Regions from separate parts of the Bartonella kosoyi genome, predicted to be linked through region 1. Evidence: predicted binding sites of a transcription regulator. Region 1 holds the regulator's gene; the other holds the start of a gene.
What was found. Region 1 encodes LexA, which represses DNA repair genes until DNA is damaged. Its sites were predicted from a motif close to TGTTCNNNNTGTGTTCNG; they were not measured.

Region 1 (16,753 bases):
AAAACATACCTGTAAAGCCGTAAATCAAATTAAGCGAAATTGCCAAGATTGCGTTAATAGCAATTAGATTGATGATACGGAGTGTATAATCATTAAAATGGTTATCCGCATAGAATAAAAAACCTATAAGAACGAAAATACTGATACACGATAAAAAAGTTGTCGCTGACTTCGCCATTAGATTTTCTCCTGACTTTTTTTACCCATTAATCCCGTGGGCAATACCAATAAAATCAGAATCAATAAAATGAAAGCGAAGGCATCACGATATCCAGATAGCGCGGGAAAAAATGCGATAATCATAATTTCAATAAACCCTAATAACAATCCTCCCAACATTGCTCCTGGTATCGAACCAATACCTCCGATAACAGCAGCGATAAAGGCTTTAAGACCAGGAAGAACGCCCATATAAGGCTGAATTTGAGGATAACGTAAAGACCACATAATGCCCGCTATAGCGGCAAGCGCCGAGCCTATCCCAAATGTAAATGCAATGACTTTATTAACAGAAACTCCCATCAAACGCGTCGTTTCAATATCATGAGAGATTGCACGCATAGCAAGACCCGGTTTTGTTTTATGGATAATCCATAACAGTAAAACAATAAGAATCAATGACACAATGGGAACAATCAGTGACATGGGAGCAATTCTAATGATACCCTCTGCTTCTGATCCTAGGTGCCATAAAAATGGTGTTACCAGAAAATCTGGTTGTTTTACACCTTTTGGAACACCACTAAAGAGTACAGTAGCAAGATTTTCAATAAAAAAAGAAACACCGATTGCACCGATAAGTGCCGAAATACGGGGAGCATGGCGTAAAGGTCTATAGGCAAATTGATCAACAATAATCCCCACTGCACTTGTAATAAAAATGGAAAAACAAAGAGCTAAAACCCAGATCGGTGTAAAATTTTGTGGGGAAATTTTAAAATAATAAACAAATCCTAACGTAAGAATTAAAAAGACAGCAATCCAATAAGTTGGAGGGCGCCTTTTAAATCCTATAAAGACTGAATAGTAAATAAGAGTAGCGAGGAATAAAAGAAGAAGTGCTGCCCACGCAGGCATAAAGCTAATCGTGGAAAAGAAAACAAAATAAGCCCCCAGCATAAAGATATCACCGTGAGCAAAATTAATCAGTCTCAATATACCGTAAACCATGGTATAACCAATCGCGATAAGCCCATAAAGAGACCCCAATGCCAGTGCATTAAAAAAATACTGGATGAACATTTCCGTGCTCATCTCTCATCCTTCCACTTTTGTTAATTTACATAGGATAATAAGAAAATTTTAAGTTTTTGGTTGAGAAAAAAGATCCTCAACCAATTCTCGCATTCCAATTTTAATAAGTACAACCTTTACATTAAAAAGCAGGTTTAACTTCTTCTAAATAAACACGTTTTCCATCCTGTATTTTAATGATACCAATTGGAATCGTAGGGTTATGATTTTCATCCATTGACATATCACCAAAGGGCGTTTGAAAGTCTTTTAATTTGCTCAGTTCAATGGTAATTTTTTCACGATCAGCGCTACCAGCATTTTCAATAGCCTTCATGAACATCATATAACTTGTGTATCCCAAAACTGAATTGATATTTGGCTCTTTATCAGGGTAGGCTTTTTTCCATTCTTTCGTGAATTTTTGGGCAGAAACTGACATATTTGGCATATCCTCACTATAGGGAAGTGTCGTATGTAAGAAACCTTCTGCAGCACTTCCTGCAATCGTAATGGTTTCTGGATTATCCATGGCATCTCCACCCATAATCTGAAACTTCGCCCCTAATTCACGCGCTTGTTTCATGATAATCGCACCTTCAGAAAAGTAAGATGGAATGAATAAGATATCAGGTTTTTGCGCGATAATCTGTGTGAGAACAGCTGAAAAATCCTGATCTCCGGAATTATAATTTAAATTTGAGATAACTTCACCACCTAATTTTTTGAAAGCACGTGCAAAATAACTTGCAAGACCGATGGCATAATCGCTTGAAATATCTTTGAGAATAGCGGCCTTTTTTGCATGTAAAATCTGGCTTACATAAGTTGCAATTCCTATCCCTTGATAGGAATCAATAAAACAAGCGCGAAAGTAATATTTTTTACCTTGTGTAACAAGGGGACTCGTTGAAGAAGTTGCAATGGTGGGAGTCTTTGCCTTTTCAGATATTTCACCACCTGCTAGTGAGAGTGAAGAACCATAACTCCCAATGATTCCACTGACCTTTTCACTTGCTGTTAAACGCATAACAGCATTAGCCGCTTCCACTTTATCAGACTTGTTATCAATAATAACAAGTTCTACTTTACGTCCCAAAATTTCTGGAACTTGTTTATGGGCTAACTCGATACCTCGAATTTCAAGCTGACCTCCAAAGGCATTTTGTCCGCTTAATGGAAGATAAACACCAATTTTGATAGATTCATTCGCATAAACATTTGCTGTAAGCGCCATAAAAGCTGTGATTGTCGTAAGGATTTTCTTCAATTGCATTGCGCATTTTCCTTAATTGAATTGTCGTTTTTGCACCTTATATTGAACTTCTTCATCATGCAAGTTACACATTAATGAAAATATCATTATGTAAAAAACTTTTATATGATCTTTTTTCTAGCGCGCTCTTTGTAAGATATGTAAAGCGTACAATCAAATAGTTTTATAAATATTTTTTGTAAATTTCATGTTGATATTAACATGTAAGAGATACGACAATATGGGGAAATCTTATCTTGGGACTTGCGTGTTGATACAAGAGCAATGTTTACTTAAACCTATAGAATCAATATCGTGCAATTTATAAGCTACAGGATCACGTTATTATGACGAGTAAGGATGCATTAAAGGATTGTTCCCTATCTGAGGATAGTATAGGTGCTTATGGGGAGATTATCGAAATCAGTGGTGTCATTAAGTGGTTTGATGGAAGTAAGGGCTATGGGTTTATTGTACCTGATTTACCTCATTTCCCCGATATATTATTGCATGTTACAGTCATGCGAAGGGATGGCTTCCAAACGGCTTTGGAGGGCGCTAAAGTTATTTGTGCTGTGGAAAAGACGGAACGAGGATTAAAGTGCGTTCAGGTGAAATCTATCGATTGTTCTTCAGCGGTTCATCCATCAGAAGTTCCAGCCCGTACTCATGTTGTTGTTACTCCAGAAAGTGGACTAGAACGTGCAATTGTTAAATGGTTCAATCGTGACAAAGGTTTTGGTTTTCTTAGCCGTGGGCAGGGAACAGAAGATATTTTTATTCATATGGAAACGTTGCGCCGTTTTGGTTTAGCAGAGCTTCGTGCAGGACAAGTTGTTCTTGTACGGTTTGGTAAAGGGGAAAAAGGGTTGATGACAGCAGAAATTTATCCAGATATAGGATTTCCTTTTGCGACACATTAAATCGCTACTCATTGAGCTTTTCAGTAAAATCAATATTTTTCTGTATTTTTAAAGGATGGTTATTGCGTAAACAGCTATAGAAGTATCTCTGTTATAGCTCTCGTGAATTTATAAACTAAATGAGAGAAATGTGCCTACTCTATTGAATAAAATAAAGAAAATAAGGGAAGAGCTTTCTTGTTTTTTGGCTTTTGAACACTGATATTTTTTATGTCAGAAACAAAATTTAAGATTTTTTTGTGGTGGAGACAAGAATGTTAAAACCTTTTAAAAAAGGGTATATTATTTTATCAGCGATACTTTTTACGTTAGAAATGCCCGTTGTTGTCGCGAAGGAACCCATGGAAATGCCTATTCATCCGATTCCTTTACAAATACACACAAACCAAGATACAATTTCTTATAAGGTAGAGATTGCTTTTACCCCTTCTCAAGCAGCAGCTGGTTTAATGTATCGGACTGATTTTCCACGCGATCGTGCAATGCTTTTTAAGCAGCAAAAGAGTTATCAATCGGAAGAGGAACAAAAGTTTTTTATGTGGATGGCCAATACACCTTTGCCCTTAGATATGATTTTTTTAAACTCTGAAGGGGTTATTGTATCGATTATTGAAAACACTTCTCCATTTTCAAAAAAGACTATTTCATCAGGCGTTCCTGCGGCTTTTGCACTTGAGATTAACGCTGGTGAAGTTTCTGAAAAGCAGATAAAAAAAGGGCAACGTGTTATTCATCCTGTCGTTTGTGGAAAGTGTGATAAAAAATGACAGCTGAGGACGTTCGTTTTTTTGAATATGATGGTTTGCGATTTGCTTATCGAGAAGAAGGGCAGGGTGCACCTATTTTGTTGATTCATGGTTTTGGATCTTCTGCACGAGTGAATTGGTATGCAACGGGTTGGTTTCGTACTCTCACTGAAGCAGGGTATCGTGTTATTGCTCTTGATAATCGGGGCCATGGAGATTCAGTTAAAAGTTATGATCCTAGCTTTTATACACCTCAAGCTATGGCTGGCGATGCGGTCAAACTTTTACAGTATCTAGAGTTATCTAAAGCCCATGTTATGGGATATTCTATGGGGGCTCGTATTAGTGCTTTTATGGCTCTTTTACATCCAACATATGTGAACAGTGTTATTTTTGGTGGTTTAGGGATTGGTATGGTAACGGGAGCAGGAAATTGGGAACCTGTTGCTGAGGCTCTTCTGGTCGAAGATCCCTCTACCATTACTAATACACGTGGTTTAATGTTCCGTAAATTTGCTGATCAAACAAAAAGTGATAGACGTGCTCTGGCTGCTTGTATTATCGCATCAAAACAGGAGTTAACGGCGTCCGAAATTTATAAAATTGAACAACCTGCACTTGTTGCTGTTGGTTCATTAGATGAGATTGGCGGTGCTGCAGAGCCATTAGCAGCTTTGTTGCCTTGTGGCGAAGCTTTATCAATTCCTGATCGAGATCATATGCTTGCTGTAGGTGATAAAGTTTATAAAAAAGGTGTTATCAATTTTCTTTCTCGTTATCCTATAAAATAAAAATTTTTAATAGATCTTAGCATTTGCAAAAATGCCCAATATTTTCGCGTATAAACTGAAAAGCTTATTTAAAATTTTCTATTTTGACATAAGTTTTTATAAAAAATAGGCAGAAAAATAAACTCTTATTCACTTATTTTATGTATTTTTTAAACTATGTAATTCCTTTGAGGTTAGATAACTATATTTAAAATTCTTTGAAAAGAATTATTTTTAAGTGATGTAATAATATTTTTTTGCTAAAAAATGTGGTTTTAAATAAAAAATTATTATTATTTTAATTTTCTATAGAAAGGATAAAATTATAAATCGTTGATTAATTTTTCTTCTAAACATGCTTCATAAATGCAGATGCTAAAATTGGAGATAAAATAAAATTATTTAAAATATACAGTTTTCTGCCATTTTTTTATCTATACGGGTATATTTAATAATGATAGACTCCTTTTATAAAAGTTCTTTATGAATATATAAAGAAAAAGTTGTGAATATTATGTAATATTAAGTCAATATTCAGATTAAGCTTTTTTACTGGCTTTACAGAATCAAAGGAATATCTTATTCGCGCGACACGCAATTATTTTAATCGTCTCAAAAAACAGGAGAGCGTAGTGAATGCTGATGAAATAAAAAAACTTGATAATTATTTAAAAAATACATTCCAAAACTCAGCATTGCAAGTCAGAGCACGGCCTAAAAAGGATGATTCTTGTGAGGTTTATATGGGGGATGAGTTTTTAGGTGTTATCTATCGAGATGAAGATGAAGATGAGCTATCCTATAATTTCTCAATGGCTATATTGGATATTGATTTAGAGAATTGATTGGCCTATTGATCCTTTAATGAAGTCTTTTTTCCCCATAAGGTTTATATGAGTTTTAGTGCTCTAAAACTTGTATAATTATGGCGTGCAATAATGAGGTGATCATGGATTGTAATCCCTAATGCATTTGCTGCGTCTTTTAATCTGTATGTCATTGTTATATCTGCATCGGAGGGAGTGGAATCACCAGAAGGATGATTGTGGACTAAAATAAGTCCTGACGCGGATAATTCTAAAGCTCGAGAAATAACTTCACGAGGATAAACAGGGGTGTGATCAATGGTTCCAGTTTGTTGTACTTCATCGGCAAGTAAGCCGTTTTTCTTATCGAGAAATAAAATACGAAATTGTTCACGTGTTTCATGAGCCATAACCGCTTTACAATACGCTAATACTTTATCCCATGATGAAAAAATATCACGTTTAAATAATTGCGCACGAGCAAGACGTCCAGCAACATCTGAAATAATTTTTAAATCAATTGCTGTTGCGGGACCACATCCTTGAACCTCTTGAAGTCGGTGAATATCAGCTCCTAACACATCCGCGAGTGAACCAAAATGTGCTATCAAATTTTTAGCTATAGGTTTTGTGTTTGCGCGAGGTATTGTGCGAAAAAGCAATAATTCAAGATATTCATAATCTTCAATTGCATTTCCTTTTGACTTTAAATAGCGTTTTCGAAGACGCTCACGATGTCCTTGATAATGTTTATCAAGCTGTGTATTTTTCTTAGGTTCTTCACTTTTTCTTTCTGATATTGGGGTAGGTAGCGAACTTGATGTTAACGCAAAGTGATTACTTTGAATATCTTCCTTTTGATTTAATTTTTTAGCCATAACATCTCTACAATGCATTAAATCTGCGAATTTGGAATATAAAAAATATTTTTAGGCGATTGTGTAAATATTTCATACCCTTTATTTGTAACACCAATTGTATGTTCATATTGTGCTGTCAAAGAGCGGTCACGGGTAACAGCAGTCCAGCCGTCAGATAAAATCTTAACTTGTGGTTTACCAAGATTAATCATCGGCTCAATTGTAAACATCATGCCTTGTTTTAATTCGATTCCTTCTCCAGGATTTCCGTAATGGAGAATATTGGGCGCATCATGAAACAGCTGACCGATACCATGTCCGCAAAAATCTCTCACAATTGAGCATCGTTCAGATTCTGCGTACTGTTGAATGGCAGCACCAATATCACCTGTTGTTGCTCCAGGTTTAACGACAGAGATTCCTCTCATAAGGCTTTCGTAGGTTATTTGTAAAAGGCGTTCTGCAGCACGTCTGATTTTTCCAACAGGATACATGCGGCTTGAATCACCATGCCAACCATCAAGAATAAAGGTCACATCAACATTCACAATATCGCCTTCTTGCAAGGGTCTTTTATTGGGAATACCATGACAGACAACGTGATTAATAGATGTACAGCATGAATGGCTGTATCCATGATAATTTAGATCAGCAGGAAGAGCGCCTTTTTGTGCACCAAAAGTAAATACAAAATCATCAATTTCTTGCGTCGTGACGCCAGGTTTAATCATATCCGTAAGCGCATCAAGGCATTCTGCCGCAATACGACCAACTTCACGCATCTTAGCGAAAGCATAGTCATCAAAAATGCGGATTTTTCCATTAAACTTTAAAGGGCTTTTATTATATTCAATATACTCAGTCATTGTTTCTTCTGTTTTCTATTTTTACTCTCTGAATCGGAAAAATGCCTTCTACACTTATGTGACACTTTATAGCATAACATTCTACTCCTGATTTTAATGCTAAATCAAACTTACGTCCATAGAGTGGATCAAGATCATGACAAATCGTAAAAGCTGTACAATCTTCTCGTTGAATAATATAAAGCATAGCAGCTCGTTTTCCTTGTTGTACGACGTGCATGAGTTCTTCAAGGTGACGGGCACCACGTTTTGTCTCGGTATCCGGAAATTCTGCTAATCCTTTTTGACGGATAAAATGAACATTTTTGACTTCTAGGTAACAATCAGGAAGGTTGTCATCACGTAAAAGAAAATCAATTCGTGATTGTGTCCCATAGCGTTGTTCTTTTAAAATTGTTTTATATCCACTTAATTCTGGTAATAATCCGTTTTGAATTGCTTCTAATGCAAGTTTATTGGGTAAAGTGGTATTAATACCAACCAAAGTATTATCGGCTTCAACAATTTCTAATTGATAAGCATATTTTCTCTTGGTTTTTTCATGATATGAAAGCCAAATGTTGGCGTTGGAAGCTGTCAATCCAAGCATTGATCCCGTATTTGGTACCGACACGGTGAAAATATGTTGATCATCTTGTTTAACATCTGCAAGGAAACGTTTATAACGACGGATAAGCTTTGCAGGGGAAAGTTTGGGAATAAAGTGCATATTCCTTTTTTTAGGATTTATGATTTCATAATTCAACTAAGATTATGATTGGTAGGCATTGTTACCTACTAAAAAAGATAAAATTAATGTAAAAAACGCTACGATATCTTATATAAATTGTTATAAACTCCATTGTTCACTTTAATGGCTTTGAAAATTTATTATTAGGGAATCTATACTCTTTGAGTGAGAAAATAACGTTGTCTATCATTTATTATTAAACAGCATTAGAGTACTGTGAAGAAGTTTACGTTAAAAAAAATAGTGGAGAAGGAGATAGTTTAAGTGAAACTAGGTAAGGTTGATGGCTGGAACGAATAAGAATCGCGAAAATTTAACAAACGGTCCCATTATTATTTTAGTTGAACCGCAGCTTCCTGAAAATATCGGTATGGTTGCAAGGGCAATGGCAAATTTTGGGCTTTCTAAGCTTCGATTAGTCAAACCTCGAGAAACATTTCCGAATGAAAAAGCTAGAGCTGCTGCAAGCAAAGCTGATCATGTCATTAACAACGCCGTGATTTTTGATACATTGCGTGATTCAATTGCAGATTTACACTATGTTTTTGCTACAACAGCACGTGAAAGATGTGGATTTAAAACGGTAAAAAGTGCTGTCGAAGCAGCAAATGTACTCCGTCAGCGTGAGAATATTGGACATAAAACAGGTATTGTCTTTGGAAGGGAGCGATGGGGACTGGAAAATGATGAAATCAGCCTTGTTGATGAAATTATCACTTTTCCAGTTAATCCTGCTTTTGCATCACTTAATATTGCACAAGCGGTTCTTTTGATGTCTTATGAATGGATGAAAACAGGTTTAGAGAATGTGAGTGATACGGCATTTCGTGCACCAGAAATGGAGCCTGCAAATAAAACAGTGTTTCATGGTTTTTTATCTCAATTAGAAGAAGCTTTGGATATCCGTGGGTATTTTAGGCCTCGAGAACGGAAAGAGGTTATGCTTGCAAATTTGCGCTCTGTTTTTACGCGCGCCAACTTTAGTGAATCTGAAGTTCGCTTATTGCGAGGCGTTATATCTTCATTGGATCATTTTTCTCCACAATATCCACGGGGGAGTAGAGCACCTCAAGAGCGCGATCGTCAAAAAATTAAAAACAAATGTGAAAACTGATGGATGAACGGCCTGTTCTTTTTTTTGATAGTGGTATTGGTGGCTTGACAGTATTGAGGGAAGCGCGCGTTCTTATCCCTGAAATACAATTTATTTATGTAGCTGATGATGCGGGATTTCCTTATGGTAATTGGGAAGAAAATATCCTGAAAGAACACGTTTTAAAGATTTTTACAAATCTTTTAACACGCTATAATCCCGCCTTATGTGTGATTGCTTGCAACACTGTCTCTACTCTAATGATGGCAGATTTACGACAAAACTTTCCTCATGTCTCTTTCGTAGGAACGGTTCCTGCAATTAAATCTGCTGCGGAACAAACAAAAACTGGTTTTATTTCCGTATTAGCGACTCCTGGAACAGTTAAACGTACCTATACAAATGAATTAATTAACTCTTTTGCTGGGCAGTGTCATGTTCAGCTTGTAGGAAGTGAAAAGCTTGCTGGATTTGCTGAAGATTATTTACGGGGAAAATCTATCGATTCAGAAGCGTTAAGAAAAGAAATCCTACCATGTTTTGTGAAAAAAAATGGCAAATATACGGATGTTATTGTTTTAGCCTGCACGCATTATCCTTTTTTGATTAATTTCTTTCGTGAACAAGCGTTATGGTCCGTTGAATGGATTGATCCAGCAAAAGCGATCGCCAAACATATTAGATCATTATTGCCCTTGTCTGAAAAAATACATCAGAACCCCATAAAGAAATATCAAGATTTTGCATTGCTGACGTCTAAAAATATCACTGCTTCAACAGAACATTTGTTAAAAGGATTTGGCTTAAAACTTATGAAAAGAGTTGACTTTAGAATACGAGATCAATAAAGATGCTCTAGCTTTTTCTTCCAAGAAAATGGCAGTAATTGACGTGTCCCGTGGATAACTTTGCATATTGGTATGTTAAGCTATTCTGTCAGTCTTTTGTATTTAAAGGCAGAGGAGGGCGCGTTTCCTTGGGGTCTTCAAGATCTCGTGTTTTATTTTAAAGGAAATGCGATGAGTAAACGCGAAACAACAAAGTATAAAATTGACCGTCGTATGGGAGAGAATATTTGGGGTCGTCCAAAATCTCCTGTCAATCGTCGTGATTATGGTCCAGGTCAGCATGGGCAGCGACGTAAAGGAAAACTTTCTGACTATGGGGTGCAATTGCGCGCTAAACAGAAGTTGAAAGGGTTTTATGGCGATATTTCAGAAAAGCAATTTCATAAAACTTATGTAGAAGCTGCTCGTCGGCGAGGTGATACGGGTGAAAATCTTATCGGTTTATTAGAATCTCGTTTGGATGCTGTGGTCTATCGTGCAAAATTCGTGCCTACGATTTTTGCTTCTCGCCAGTTTATTAATCATGGTCATGTGAATGTAAATGGGCGGCGTACAAATATTCAATCGTATCGTTGTAAACCAGGTGATGTTATCGAGGTTCGGGAAAAATCAAAACAGCTTGTTTTGGTTTTAGAATCAGTACAATTAGCAGAACGTGATGTCCCTGATTATATTGAAGTAGATCATAAACAGATGAAAGCGATCTTTACACGTATTCCTGCGTTTGCAGATGTTCCTTATGCTGTGCAAATGGAACCTAATTTGGTCGTTGAATTTTATTCTCGATAATTTTTTATGAAAAAAAATTTTTCTCTTTTATTATTATAATTTCAAACTATTGTATTGTTTTTATAATCTTTGAAGTTAATAAATATTTTGTAAATGGTTCTGTATTAAGCTTATTACACTATTCTCGTGTAATAAGCTTATATAGTTCCATTTCTTTTTTCGTATCTGTTTTTATAAATTCAAAAAATATAAATGTAAGCTTACTTTATATTTGTTTTTTATCTTTGCAAAAAGAGCTATTACTTGTGCAGGACATGGTTTTATGAATGATGTTTCCATTGAATATCAGGCAATAGAAAAAAACGAAAAGAAAGATGATCTTTTGGCAAGTAAAGCAGATGATTATCATCCAATATTCCGGTGTGCTCCTTCAAGTGTGGAATTTAATAAATTACGTAAACGACTTTTGCGTCATATGCGGCAAGCTTTGGATGATTTTTCTATGCTCTCTACTGGAAAAAAATGGCTTGTTGCTTTGTCAGGCGGAAAAGACTCTTATGGTTTATTAGCGCTTCTTTTAGATTTAAAGTGGCGTGGTCTTTTACCCGTTGAAATTCTTGCTTGTAATCTTGATCAAGGACAACCTGGTTTTCCTAAACATATTCTTCCAGACTTTTTGAGTTCTTATAAAATTCCCTATCGTATTGAATATCAAGATACTTATTCCATTGTTACAGATAAATTGGCAGAAACACAGACATATTGTTCACTTTGTTCTCGATTGCGACGTGGTAATCTCTATCGCATTGCACGTGAGGAGGGTTGTTCGGCATTAATTTTAGGGCATCATCGTGATGATGTTTTGGAGACGTTTTTTATGAATTTGTTTCACGGTGGCCGATTAGCTGCTATGCCTGGAAAACTTAAAAATGATGAAGGCGATCTTTTTGTGCTACGTCCTCTTGTCTATGCTGCTGAGGAAGATATGGAAAAATTTTCTCAAGCAATGCAATTTCCAATTATTCCTTGTAATCTTTGCGGTAGTCAAGATGGTTTACAACGTAAGGCAATGAAAGAAATGCTGAAAAATATCGAAAGACAAATGCCAGGACGCAAAGATACAATGATTCGCGCTTTAACAAATGTGCGCCCAAGTCATTTACTTGATAAGAAATTCTTTGATTTTAAAACGTGTTAATAAAAATGAAGCATTTAAAAAAATAAGTTTAAAAATTTCAATTTAAGTCACTTATTTATAATAATTCACTGTTTTGCAATTTAACTCCCGTAAATGTTGTATTTTGAATTTTCTTATATTGTATCCATAAAAAATATCCCCCCATATCACAAAGCCGGACTCTTATGTGTATAAACACAATTTAAAAAACTTCCTTTAAATAAGCAATGACTGTCACACTATGGAAAAATAGGAAAATAGTATAATTATCGGTTTGACCTTTTTTAAGTAAAAATGAGAGAGCTTTGTATATTTTACTGTTGTGTGGTAAAATACCATTATTTAGAATAGCGAATCCAAATTATCTTAAGAACTTGATAAAATAAGTATTTTTAGAGTGTATAACAAGCATTGAAGACAGAGGTTGTTCGTCAATTCTCATGAAGTGATTCATATGAATAATCGAGTCTTATTGTGAACCGTTGCTTTTTTATAAACAAACTCTGATGAGAAACTTCATCATTGAGAATGAGAAGAAGTTCAATTTTTAAACGGCTATACCATAAAGGTCATAGGCGTCCGATTGTTCGATTTTAACGGTGATAAACTCACCGACACGCAAGGGGCGTCGTGATGATATATGGACAACACCATCTATTTCTGGAGCATCGTATTGACTACGTCCTTTGGCAACCTTTCCTTGACTTTCATCGATAAGGACTTGGAGTCTTTTTCCAATTTTTTTCTTTAAAAGATGTGTAGAAATTTGTTGTTGTTTTGCCATAAAACGATGCCAGCGGTTTTCTTTCACATCTTCAGGAATATTTTCTAATCCTAAATCATTTGCAACGGCTCCTTTTACTTCTTCATATTTAAAGCATCCAGCGCGTTCAATTTTTGCTTCTTCTAACCATTCAAGGAGTATATTAAAATCTTCATTTGTTTCGCCTGGAAATCCAACAATAAATGTTGATCGCAAAGTAAGGTCTGGACATATTTTTCGCCACTTTTCAATTCTACGGTTTGTTTTTTCCATAAGAGCAGGACGATTCATATGACGCAAAACAATTGGTGATGCATGCTGAAAAGGAATATCCAGATAAGGGAGAATTTTTTTTGCCGCCATAAGTTCGATAATCTCATCCACATGTGGATAAGGATAAACGTAATGCATACGCACCCAAATGCCCATATCACCCAGTTCGCGACAAAGATCAAAGAATTTCGTTTTTATTGTGCGATCTTTCCAAGAGTTTTCGAGATATTTAAGATCAATACCATAAGCACTCGTATCTTGTGAAATAACCAAGAGTTCTTTTACACCTGCTTGTACCAGTTTTTCAGCCTCACGAAGAACATCACCGATGGGACGTGAAGTGAGATCACCACGCAGTGTAGGGATGATACAAAAACTACACCTGTTAGAACATCCTTCAGAAATTTTTAAATAGGCGTAATGGCGAGGTGTTAAACGAATACCTTGCGGAGGAACTAAATCAAGAAAAGGATCATGAATAGGAGGAATTGCTGTATGAACAGCTTCTATAACACTTTCATAAGCTTGTGGTCCTGTAATAGCCAATACATTTGGATAGGTTTGACGAATAACATCAGGATCAGCACCAAGACACCCTGTTACAATAACTTTTCCATTTTTTTTGAGAGCTTCATCAATATTGGCTAGCGATTCTTTTCTGGCAGAGTCGAGAAAACCACAGGTATTTACAATAACGACATCAGCTCCTTGATGTTGACGTGAAATTTCATACCCTTCAGAGCGGAGACTTGTAATAATTCGCTCAGAATCTACGAGTGCTTTTGGGCATCCGAGGGAGACAAAACTAATACGAGGTGCGACCATGATAATCCTATAATTACTATGAAGATTGCGTTCCGCTTTTATTGACTTAAAAAATGTTCTTTATTTTTACAGATAACAATCTGTTATAAATCGATTTGATTTTTTTCTACAATATTTTGTGTATGCTTACAATTTTATCTTATTATACATACTATTATTGAGAGCGATGACATAAGACAGACTCCTTCAAAACATTCAAGCTCTTTTAGAGTAGGTGGTGAATATTTTTAAGCTGTTTTGTCGATCCTTACGTCAGTGAACGATATATGAGAGAAGAGGGCTAGTGAAACGCGTCCGATAAGGATTTAGATTTATTTATACCCCCTATTGGGGGTATCTTTTAGCTATGGGGAGAAAATCAACTGCGTGTGGCACAATATTTTAAAATACTCAGCAGTTTTTTACTACACTTTATTAGCGTATGTATGGCGTATTATAATAGGATTGTTTTTAATATTTGCGAATAAGTCCGGTAAGTTTTCCTTGTATTTCTACACGCTCGGATTTGTATGTACGTACTTCGTAGTGAGGATTAGCAGCTTCTAATGCAACAGAGGTTCCTTTGCGTCGATAACGTTTTAATGTTGCTTCTTTTTTATCAATAAATGCGACAATAATTTCACCTGATATTGCTGTATTTTGGCGTTTTACAATAATCGTATCTTTATCAAGGATCCCAGCCTCAACCATAGAATTGTCTTTAACTTCTAATGCATAGTGCTCACCTGTATTAACCATATCGTGTGGGAGAGAAAGTGTGCTTGTTTGTTGCAGTATAGCAGAGGCGGGCACACTCGCAGAAATACGTCCCATAATGGGGATTGTGATATTTTTTTTTTCTTCTTCCTCAAAACTTCCAAGATTAGCTAAGTTTTTTGATATTTCTCTTTTATTTTTTTCTATCATACTGGGAGAAATCTTACGGGCTAGAGAAAGGTTAAATGTTATTTTTTCAGGAAGTCGAATCACTTCCACTGCACGAGCACGATTGGGCAAACGACGTATAAAACCCCGTTGTTCCAAGGCAATAATAAGCTTATGAATGCCAGACTTTGAAGAAAGTTCTAAAGCATTTTTCATTTCTTCAAAAGAAGGAGGAACACCTGTTTCTTTTATATGATTGTGAATAAACAAGAGGAGCTCATATTGTTTACATGTCAGCATTCAATGTTCCAATCAAAAAAATTACAGTAAAAAATACGTGTATATATAATAATTATACAATTTTTTCGCTAAATCAAAATTATTTGCTTTATTTTTGATCTTATAAATAAAGTTAATTAGGCAATATCTTTATTTATAGACATATTTAATATATAATAAGTGCGAAGTTTTACTTTAATAAATTTATCATAATATTTTTATGTATATAAAAATACACTAATATTAAATGATATATAAAAATATTTTATGGCTCTAACTGAATTATCCGACACTCAATTTTATGGACAGTGTTATCCTTCTATTTTTTTAATATATCTACGTATTTTAGCATTTTCTCATATAAAAAGTTAAAAAAATACATTCTTTCAATAGCTTAACGGATCACTTTATGTGTATTTAGAATCATTTTCCACATTGTTTTTGTTTTTTTTATTGTTTAGTTAAATTATCTACAGCGACAATAATGTGCATCATTTATAGCCATGCCTGATATTTTCAATGAGACTAAATTTTTTTGTTTTACGTTTTCTTTATTCTATAGGATAATTGACTTTCGTTATAGAATCATTGCACGTCCATAAAAAGTTACGTCCTCAAAATGCCATTGTTGTTCATTGTCATATTGATTTAAAAAAGAGATCTCTTAATGTGCTTGCTTCCATTAAGATGATCTTGCGAATAACATAAAATCTCTTAGGCAATGCTTTCTTCACATCTCAATAGTCTACAGCCTCCCGCCGCCCCGTACTTATTTTGCCCACCCCTCATGTTGCGATAATTTTGAGGTATTAAAAAAATACAAGAGGTATTCTCATTTTTTTTAATCGTTTTATTCTTCTCTTTATGTTGTGCAAACAAATGATTTTTATGAGTTCAATATAAAAGGAACAAAAAAATTAGAAATAAAGAAACCTTACGGTATTCAGATCTCTCATTCGAATGAAAAAAAGTAAATTATTATAAATCAATATGTTATTTTATAAATCTTTATTCATCTTTAAATTTGAAAACTAAAACATAAAGTATAAAAAATAATATAATAATATAGAGTAGGAGGTATTTTTCTGTTCTCCCCATAATGTTTAACAACCCATGTGTGGAGGAGGAGGGGGGATTTCTTATAATTTTAGTACTTCGAATCTATGAGATATTTTAATCATTAGATTATTTTTTTATCGAGATTTCAAAAAGAAGATCAAAAAAACTCTATCTACAATGACGAAGAAAGGGGAGAAAACGGAAAATTATTGATAACTAAAAAAAATAATAATATTTTTTCCAAAAGGTGTTGACCAAATGAAAAGTCAACCGTATGTTCCCTTCACTTTCTACAAATTAGATAGTCTGCAAACTAGATAGCTTGTGTGAGAGCGCGTAGCTCAGCTGGTAGAGCAACTGACTTTTAATCAGTAGGTCCAGGGTTCGAATCCCTGCGCGCTCACCAAATTTATATGATATGGATAAGCTATACAGAAGTTTGATGATCTTTGTTTCTTTGATTCTTTTTAGTTTTTTGTCTCCGCTAATTCTTTTTGGAATTTTTTGATTTATTCTATAGCCAATCCTTTTCTATCAACTGTTTTGCTATAGAGTGCTCCTCTGCCCAACCCGAAAGAGCTTTAAAGCTTGTGATATAATTACACTTGTGTTGATAACAAGTGTGGCTACTCGTTTTTGTAATTCATAGACCGT
Region 2 (4,923 bases), 790 kb from region 1:
CTAGAAAAAGCGCTTGATATTCAATTGGGTAGATATCAAAATGAAAAAAAGTGAAAAAAATAAAAAATACGTATTGACTTTAAAGAAAAGGTCGTTTATTAAGGTTGGCAAGTGATTAAAAACCACGATAACTAGCGGGTAAACCACGAAAAGGTTTCTCCCATTTCTTTAAAATACTGACTTTATTTTATGCTGTCGCTAGCATATAACGATTTTGTCGGGTGTGCTTATGCCATACAATACCCTTCGCGAGGGAAAAGTATAAGCAACGGACTAGTTACCGTGTTTTTAGCACCCGGCGCCCTTATGGGCTGTCAATTAAAAACTCTAAATAACTAGGTGTTAAAATGCATTCTAAAGAAAAAAATCAAGAAACATCTCCAAAATATCAACTCACAAATCAAACAATCATTCGCGAAGGTAAAAAACTTTATCGCATTAAGGCGTTAAGAGATTTCGGTGATGTTAAAGCTGGTCAATTGGGCGGCTTTATTGAAAGTGAAGATAATCTCTCTCATGATGGCAATTGCTGGGTTGGTGATCAGGCCATTGTTGTGAGTCCTGGTCGTGTTTATGATAATGCGCAGGTTTATGGCAATGCAGGTGTTGGTGGTTTTGTATATGGTAATGCTCGCGTCTACGATTCAGCAAAGGTTTTTGCCAATGCCCATGTGTATGATAATGCCCATGTTTTCGATAGTGCAAAAATTGTAAGTAAAGTGCATGTTTATGAAAATGCCAATGCATGTGGCATGGCTATTGTTACTAAGAATATTTGTGGTGACACAATGAATAATGTTTATACAGAACGCCTTTCTCCTTATGGTGAAATTTGCTTTGTTATGTGTCGTCCTCATAGGAAAACAGCTTAAATAACGCGCGGGCGCGGCGGGGCGCCCCCTTTTAAACATTTCATTTTAAAATTTAAATCTTTTTATAAAGGAATAGTGTTATGCAAAAGAAATTTGCACTCACAAATGAAACGCGTATATTTAATAATAAAACTCTTTATCGCATTAAAGCTTTAAGAGATTTTGATGATGTCAAAGCTGGTCAATTGGGCGGCTTTATTGAAAAGGAAAACAATCTCTCTCATGATGGCAACTGCTGGGTTTATGATAATGCTCTTGTTTTAAGTCCAGCCCATATTTACGAAAATGCCAAGATTTTTAATAAGGCTATTATAATGGGTAATGTTTATGGCAATGCTCATGTGTATGACAGTGCCCGCGTTTATGCAAATGCTCATGTTTATGACAATGCGCATCTTTCTTATAATGCTTGGGTTTATCATCAGGCGCGGGTTTATGGCAATGCAAAATTATCAGGAAGTGCACGTATTCATGGCAATGCTGAGGTTTATGATTATGCTGTTGTTAGTGGTGCTGCTAAAATTTATGGCAAGGTTTATGGTCGTGCTAGTGTGGGGTGCCATGCTGAGATTAAAGGCTTTGTTTATGGCAATGCAAAAGTATCAGGATCTGCTTGTATTTATGATGGTGCGCATATTTTTGATAAAGCAAGGGTTTATGGAAAAGCGGTTGTTTATAAAGATGTCAAGATTTATGGCAATGCGCGTGTTTATGAGAATGCTATGATTTATGAAAAAGTAGAAATCTATGATGACGCGTGTGTTTCTAACAGATCTATTATTGCTGAGGGTGTAAAAATTTATGGCAATGCCGCTCTTAAAGAAAAGAAAATATTTCGTGAAGATGTTTGTAGTAATGATGCCATTAGTGAAAAAGCAGCGTAAATAACGGGGCGGGGGGCTGCTTATAACAAAAAAAGCCGTGTCCTTTAAAGACGCGGCTTTTGTTTTCACAGAAGGTATATACATTTACACTAAATACGTATCACACAAAACGTGTAAAATGCAAGCATTAATACATAAAAACCGCATCAAAATGAATTGATACGGCTTTTATAACTAATGAATCAAACAAAATAGAATTGAAAATTAAACACAAAAGCGTTTAAAAAAAATCTTTTCACTACTAAAATACATATTTTGTGTATAAACACAAGTTTATTTCAAATATTTGATGATGATTGTTCATATGATAAAGCCGCGCTCTTTATGAACGCGGCTTCTGTTTTGCGATGTGTTTCTGTTATCGTTATTCGTAAGTTTACGAACACCTCTTTTATTGCACATTACGTATCAAAACACAAGCAAATAAGTAAAATAAAAACAGGATTAATTCTTTAGATTCAGTTTATTAAAACTATTTTTGCTTGTAATAATATAGCATAATGTGTTATATTATTGTTATGTATCAGTTATTTCCGTTTCTAAGTACCATTTCCCATAAAAAGGATAGCAAAGCAAATGCTTAATAAAGTGATGTTAATTGGTCATTTAGGTGCAAATCCTGAAAGTAAAAAAATGCCGTCTGGTGTAGAAATAGTCAATTTTCGTATGGCAACTTCTGAAAGCTACACAGATAAGGCAACCAATAAGAAAGTAGACAAAACAGAATGGCATTCCATTGTGGTCTTTAATCCGCATTTGGCAAAAATAGCGCTTCAGTATCTTAAGAAGGGTAGCAAAGTTTATATCGAGGGGCGCTTACAAACCCGTAAATGGCAAGATAAAAACGGTATTGAACGATATACAACAGAAGTCATATTGCCTCCGTACAAAGGCGACTTAAAGCTCTTAGATGCCAAAAATGATGATAATCAAGAGCAGTCATCATCTGCTTATGACAGAAGCATTTATAGACCTCTTGATACACCCCATACCGTTATGAATGATGATGTTCCTTTTTAAATAGAGGGTATAAGTGAAAAGAAACAAGAGGGGACGCCCTAAAATCATAGGGCAAATAAGAGAAGCCAATGGTCGTATATCACGTGCAAATCCGTATCATATCAAAAAACACAATAAAGTCAATATGTTGATTGCAATTATTTTATATGAATCCACTTAAGAATCCATCTTTTTATGCATGATTCATTTGACCATTTTTTATATAAGATTGCCATGTATGAATAGACCATAAAAAGCAAATCATGGTGCAAATATTATAACGCATGTAAACATTCAAATGAAATGAAAAGCAGATATCATTCATAACAGTTCATAAATTTTATGATACGTTTTTATCACAGCACAAATCACATTGTTTAAAATTTAGTCGTTTGGAACTATCGATAACATACGTTTAAAGATCACATCTTGTTTTAAAGATTGGATTGTTAATCGCATATTAACGTTCGCCAAAATTGGCGAGCGCAAAATAGAGAGCTGTCATAACAGCAGCATCATAATACCGAACATTTTAAAGATTGCATAAAAGGATTAAGGACAAGATCGCTTTTAAACGCTTTCTAAAAGTTTAGAAAACGATAAAGAGGTATTTTATATCTTATGAAATGAAAAGCCTTTTAATGAATAGATTGCAGACTAGTTTTTAGAACAGAACTATATTCGCTTCCATAAAAAAATGGAGGCGCATAATGCCATAGAAGTAGAATACTATATACCTTAGACATGGTATAAAAAACGTTTTAAAAGTTATCGTTTTAAAATATGAAACCAAATGAGATCTCCTCAAATTTGAGGGCATCTATTTTAGACAAAGATAAGCAAGTAAAATTCAAAACCGTTGTAACATCATAAGGCACAGGATTTACTTAATTGTGCTAGCCAAATAGAGCGATTAATTTGCAAAGAAGCTTTGTTTAAAATACGCTTATTATGAAAGCCTTTCTAAATGAATGTTTAAACGTTTGAAACGGATGTTTATAATAATTTTTAAAACCTTCCATTTGATAAAAGCGGTTGTTTATTTATCTTATGAGAGCTTGTTTTAAAAACCAGCGTTTGCAAATGTAAAAAGAACGTTTTTATAAGACATTCATTTAAGATGCATTTTCTTTTGATTGAATTGATAAAGCTACCAAACGTTTTGATTTGTTTGATAGGTTTTGATTTTAGATAATGTGTTATTTGAATTCACTCAGCTCGATTTTGAGCTTAGTATATTGAAACGTTTTAAAAGAAGCATTGTGATCATGGGCTTTGTTTTAAAAACCCCCCTCACAAAGGAGGGTGTTATGATTAATACGTTTGAGAGTAACAAAAAGCGCTTATAGGCTCTCTCATTCAAGTGAGTGATTAAAGATCATATACATCATTTACGTTCCTTTTGATAAGTTTTCATATCTCTAATAGAGCGCTTGTAATAGATATGTTTTGTATATATGTGTCATTACCTTGATTAGGGTTGATTCATAAGGATAGACATTAGAAAGCCGCGTCATATCAGTTGGCACGGCTTTCTTTTATGAATTCTCTCTTTTATGATGGGTTTATAGCCATAAAGAAGGCACCCCCATACCTATTTTTATTCTGTTTTATCAATAATCTTAACGACATTATCGCTTTGATAAACCTCATAATTTTTAGGAACTAACTTTGCTTTGCTTTTTGTGTTGATTGTTGCATTGCCATAAGCACGCCCCCAGATCGTTGCACAATGTGAGATTTTTGCATTACCATAAACAGAGCCATAAATCTCACAAGAGCCCCCCACGCGCGCATTGCCATAGACCTTGCCATAAATCTTTGCACGACCATTAATCACAGCATAATTATAAATTTTCGCATGGCTATAAATGCAAGCAGAGCCACAAACCCTAGCATGACCATAGACGCGGGCATAACTAAAAACCGTAGCATCATAAGAAACATGCGCATGGTCATAAATATGAGCATCAGCAAGAACGCGGGCAGCACCACTCACATGAGCATTGCCATAAACATTGCCATACACATGAGCACTCCCATAAACACAAGCCTGATCATAAATCTTTGCATATTGAGAGATAAAAGCCTTGCCATAGACCTCGGCATTGCCATAAACGAGACCACAGACTTGAGAATAATGCCGTATTTTTGCATCATCATAAACA

Region 2: a site for LexA is predicted at 2,260-2,277, ahead of ssb (single-stranded DNA-binding protein). Genes of this name have one in related genera too.

What each region holds. Positions count from the first base shown of each region.
Region 1 covers NZ_CP031843.2:1,543,989-1,560,741, reverse strand. Annotated here, with positions in the region: gene D1093_RS06805 (branched-chain amino acid ABC transporter permease) at 1-178, opposite strand, end outside; gene D1093_RS06800 (branched-chain amino acid ABC transporter permease) at 178-1,254, opposite strand; gene D1093_RS06795 (ABC transporter substrate-binding protein) at 1,376-2,509, opposite strand; gene D1093_RS06790 (cold-shock protein) at 2,836-3,411, shown strand; gene D1093_RS06785 (DUF192 domain-containing protein) at 3,666-4,178, shown strand; gene D1093_RS06780 (alpha/beta fold hydrolase) at 4,175-4,948, shown strand; gene D1093_RS06775 (DUF3126 family protein) at 5,560-5,772, shown strand; gene radC (RadC family protein) at 5,817-6,611, opposite strand; gene map (type I methionyl aminopeptidase) at 6,629-7,459, opposite strand; gene sfsA (DNA/RNA nuclease SfsA) at 7,452-8,168, opposite strand; partial or broken gene D1093_RS06755 (RNA methyltransferase) at 8,473-9,310, shown strand; gene murI (glutamate racemase) at 9,303-10,130, shown strand; gene rpsD (30S ribosomal protein S4) at 10,302-10,919, shown strand; gene ttcA (tRNA 2-thiocytidine(32) synthetase TtcA) at 11,182-12,057, shown strand; gene rimO (30S ribosomal protein S12 methylthiotransferase RimO) at 12,584-13,897, opposite strand; gene lexA (transcriptional repressor LexA) at 14,348-15,061, opposite strand; tRNA gene D1093_RS06725 (tRNA-Lys) at 16,430-16,505, shown strand.
Region 2 covers NZ_CP031843.2:760,782-765,704, forward strand. Annotated here, with positions in the region: gene D1093_RS03280 (hypothetical protein) at 1-54, shown strand, start outside; gene D1093_RS03285 (hypothetical protein) at 348-872, shown strand; gene D1093_RS03290 (LbetaH domain-containing protein) at 953-1,756, shown strand; gene ssb (single-stranded DNA-binding protein) at 2,333-2,776, shown strand; gene D1093_RS03305 (hypothetical protein) at 4,356-4,923, opposite strand, start outside.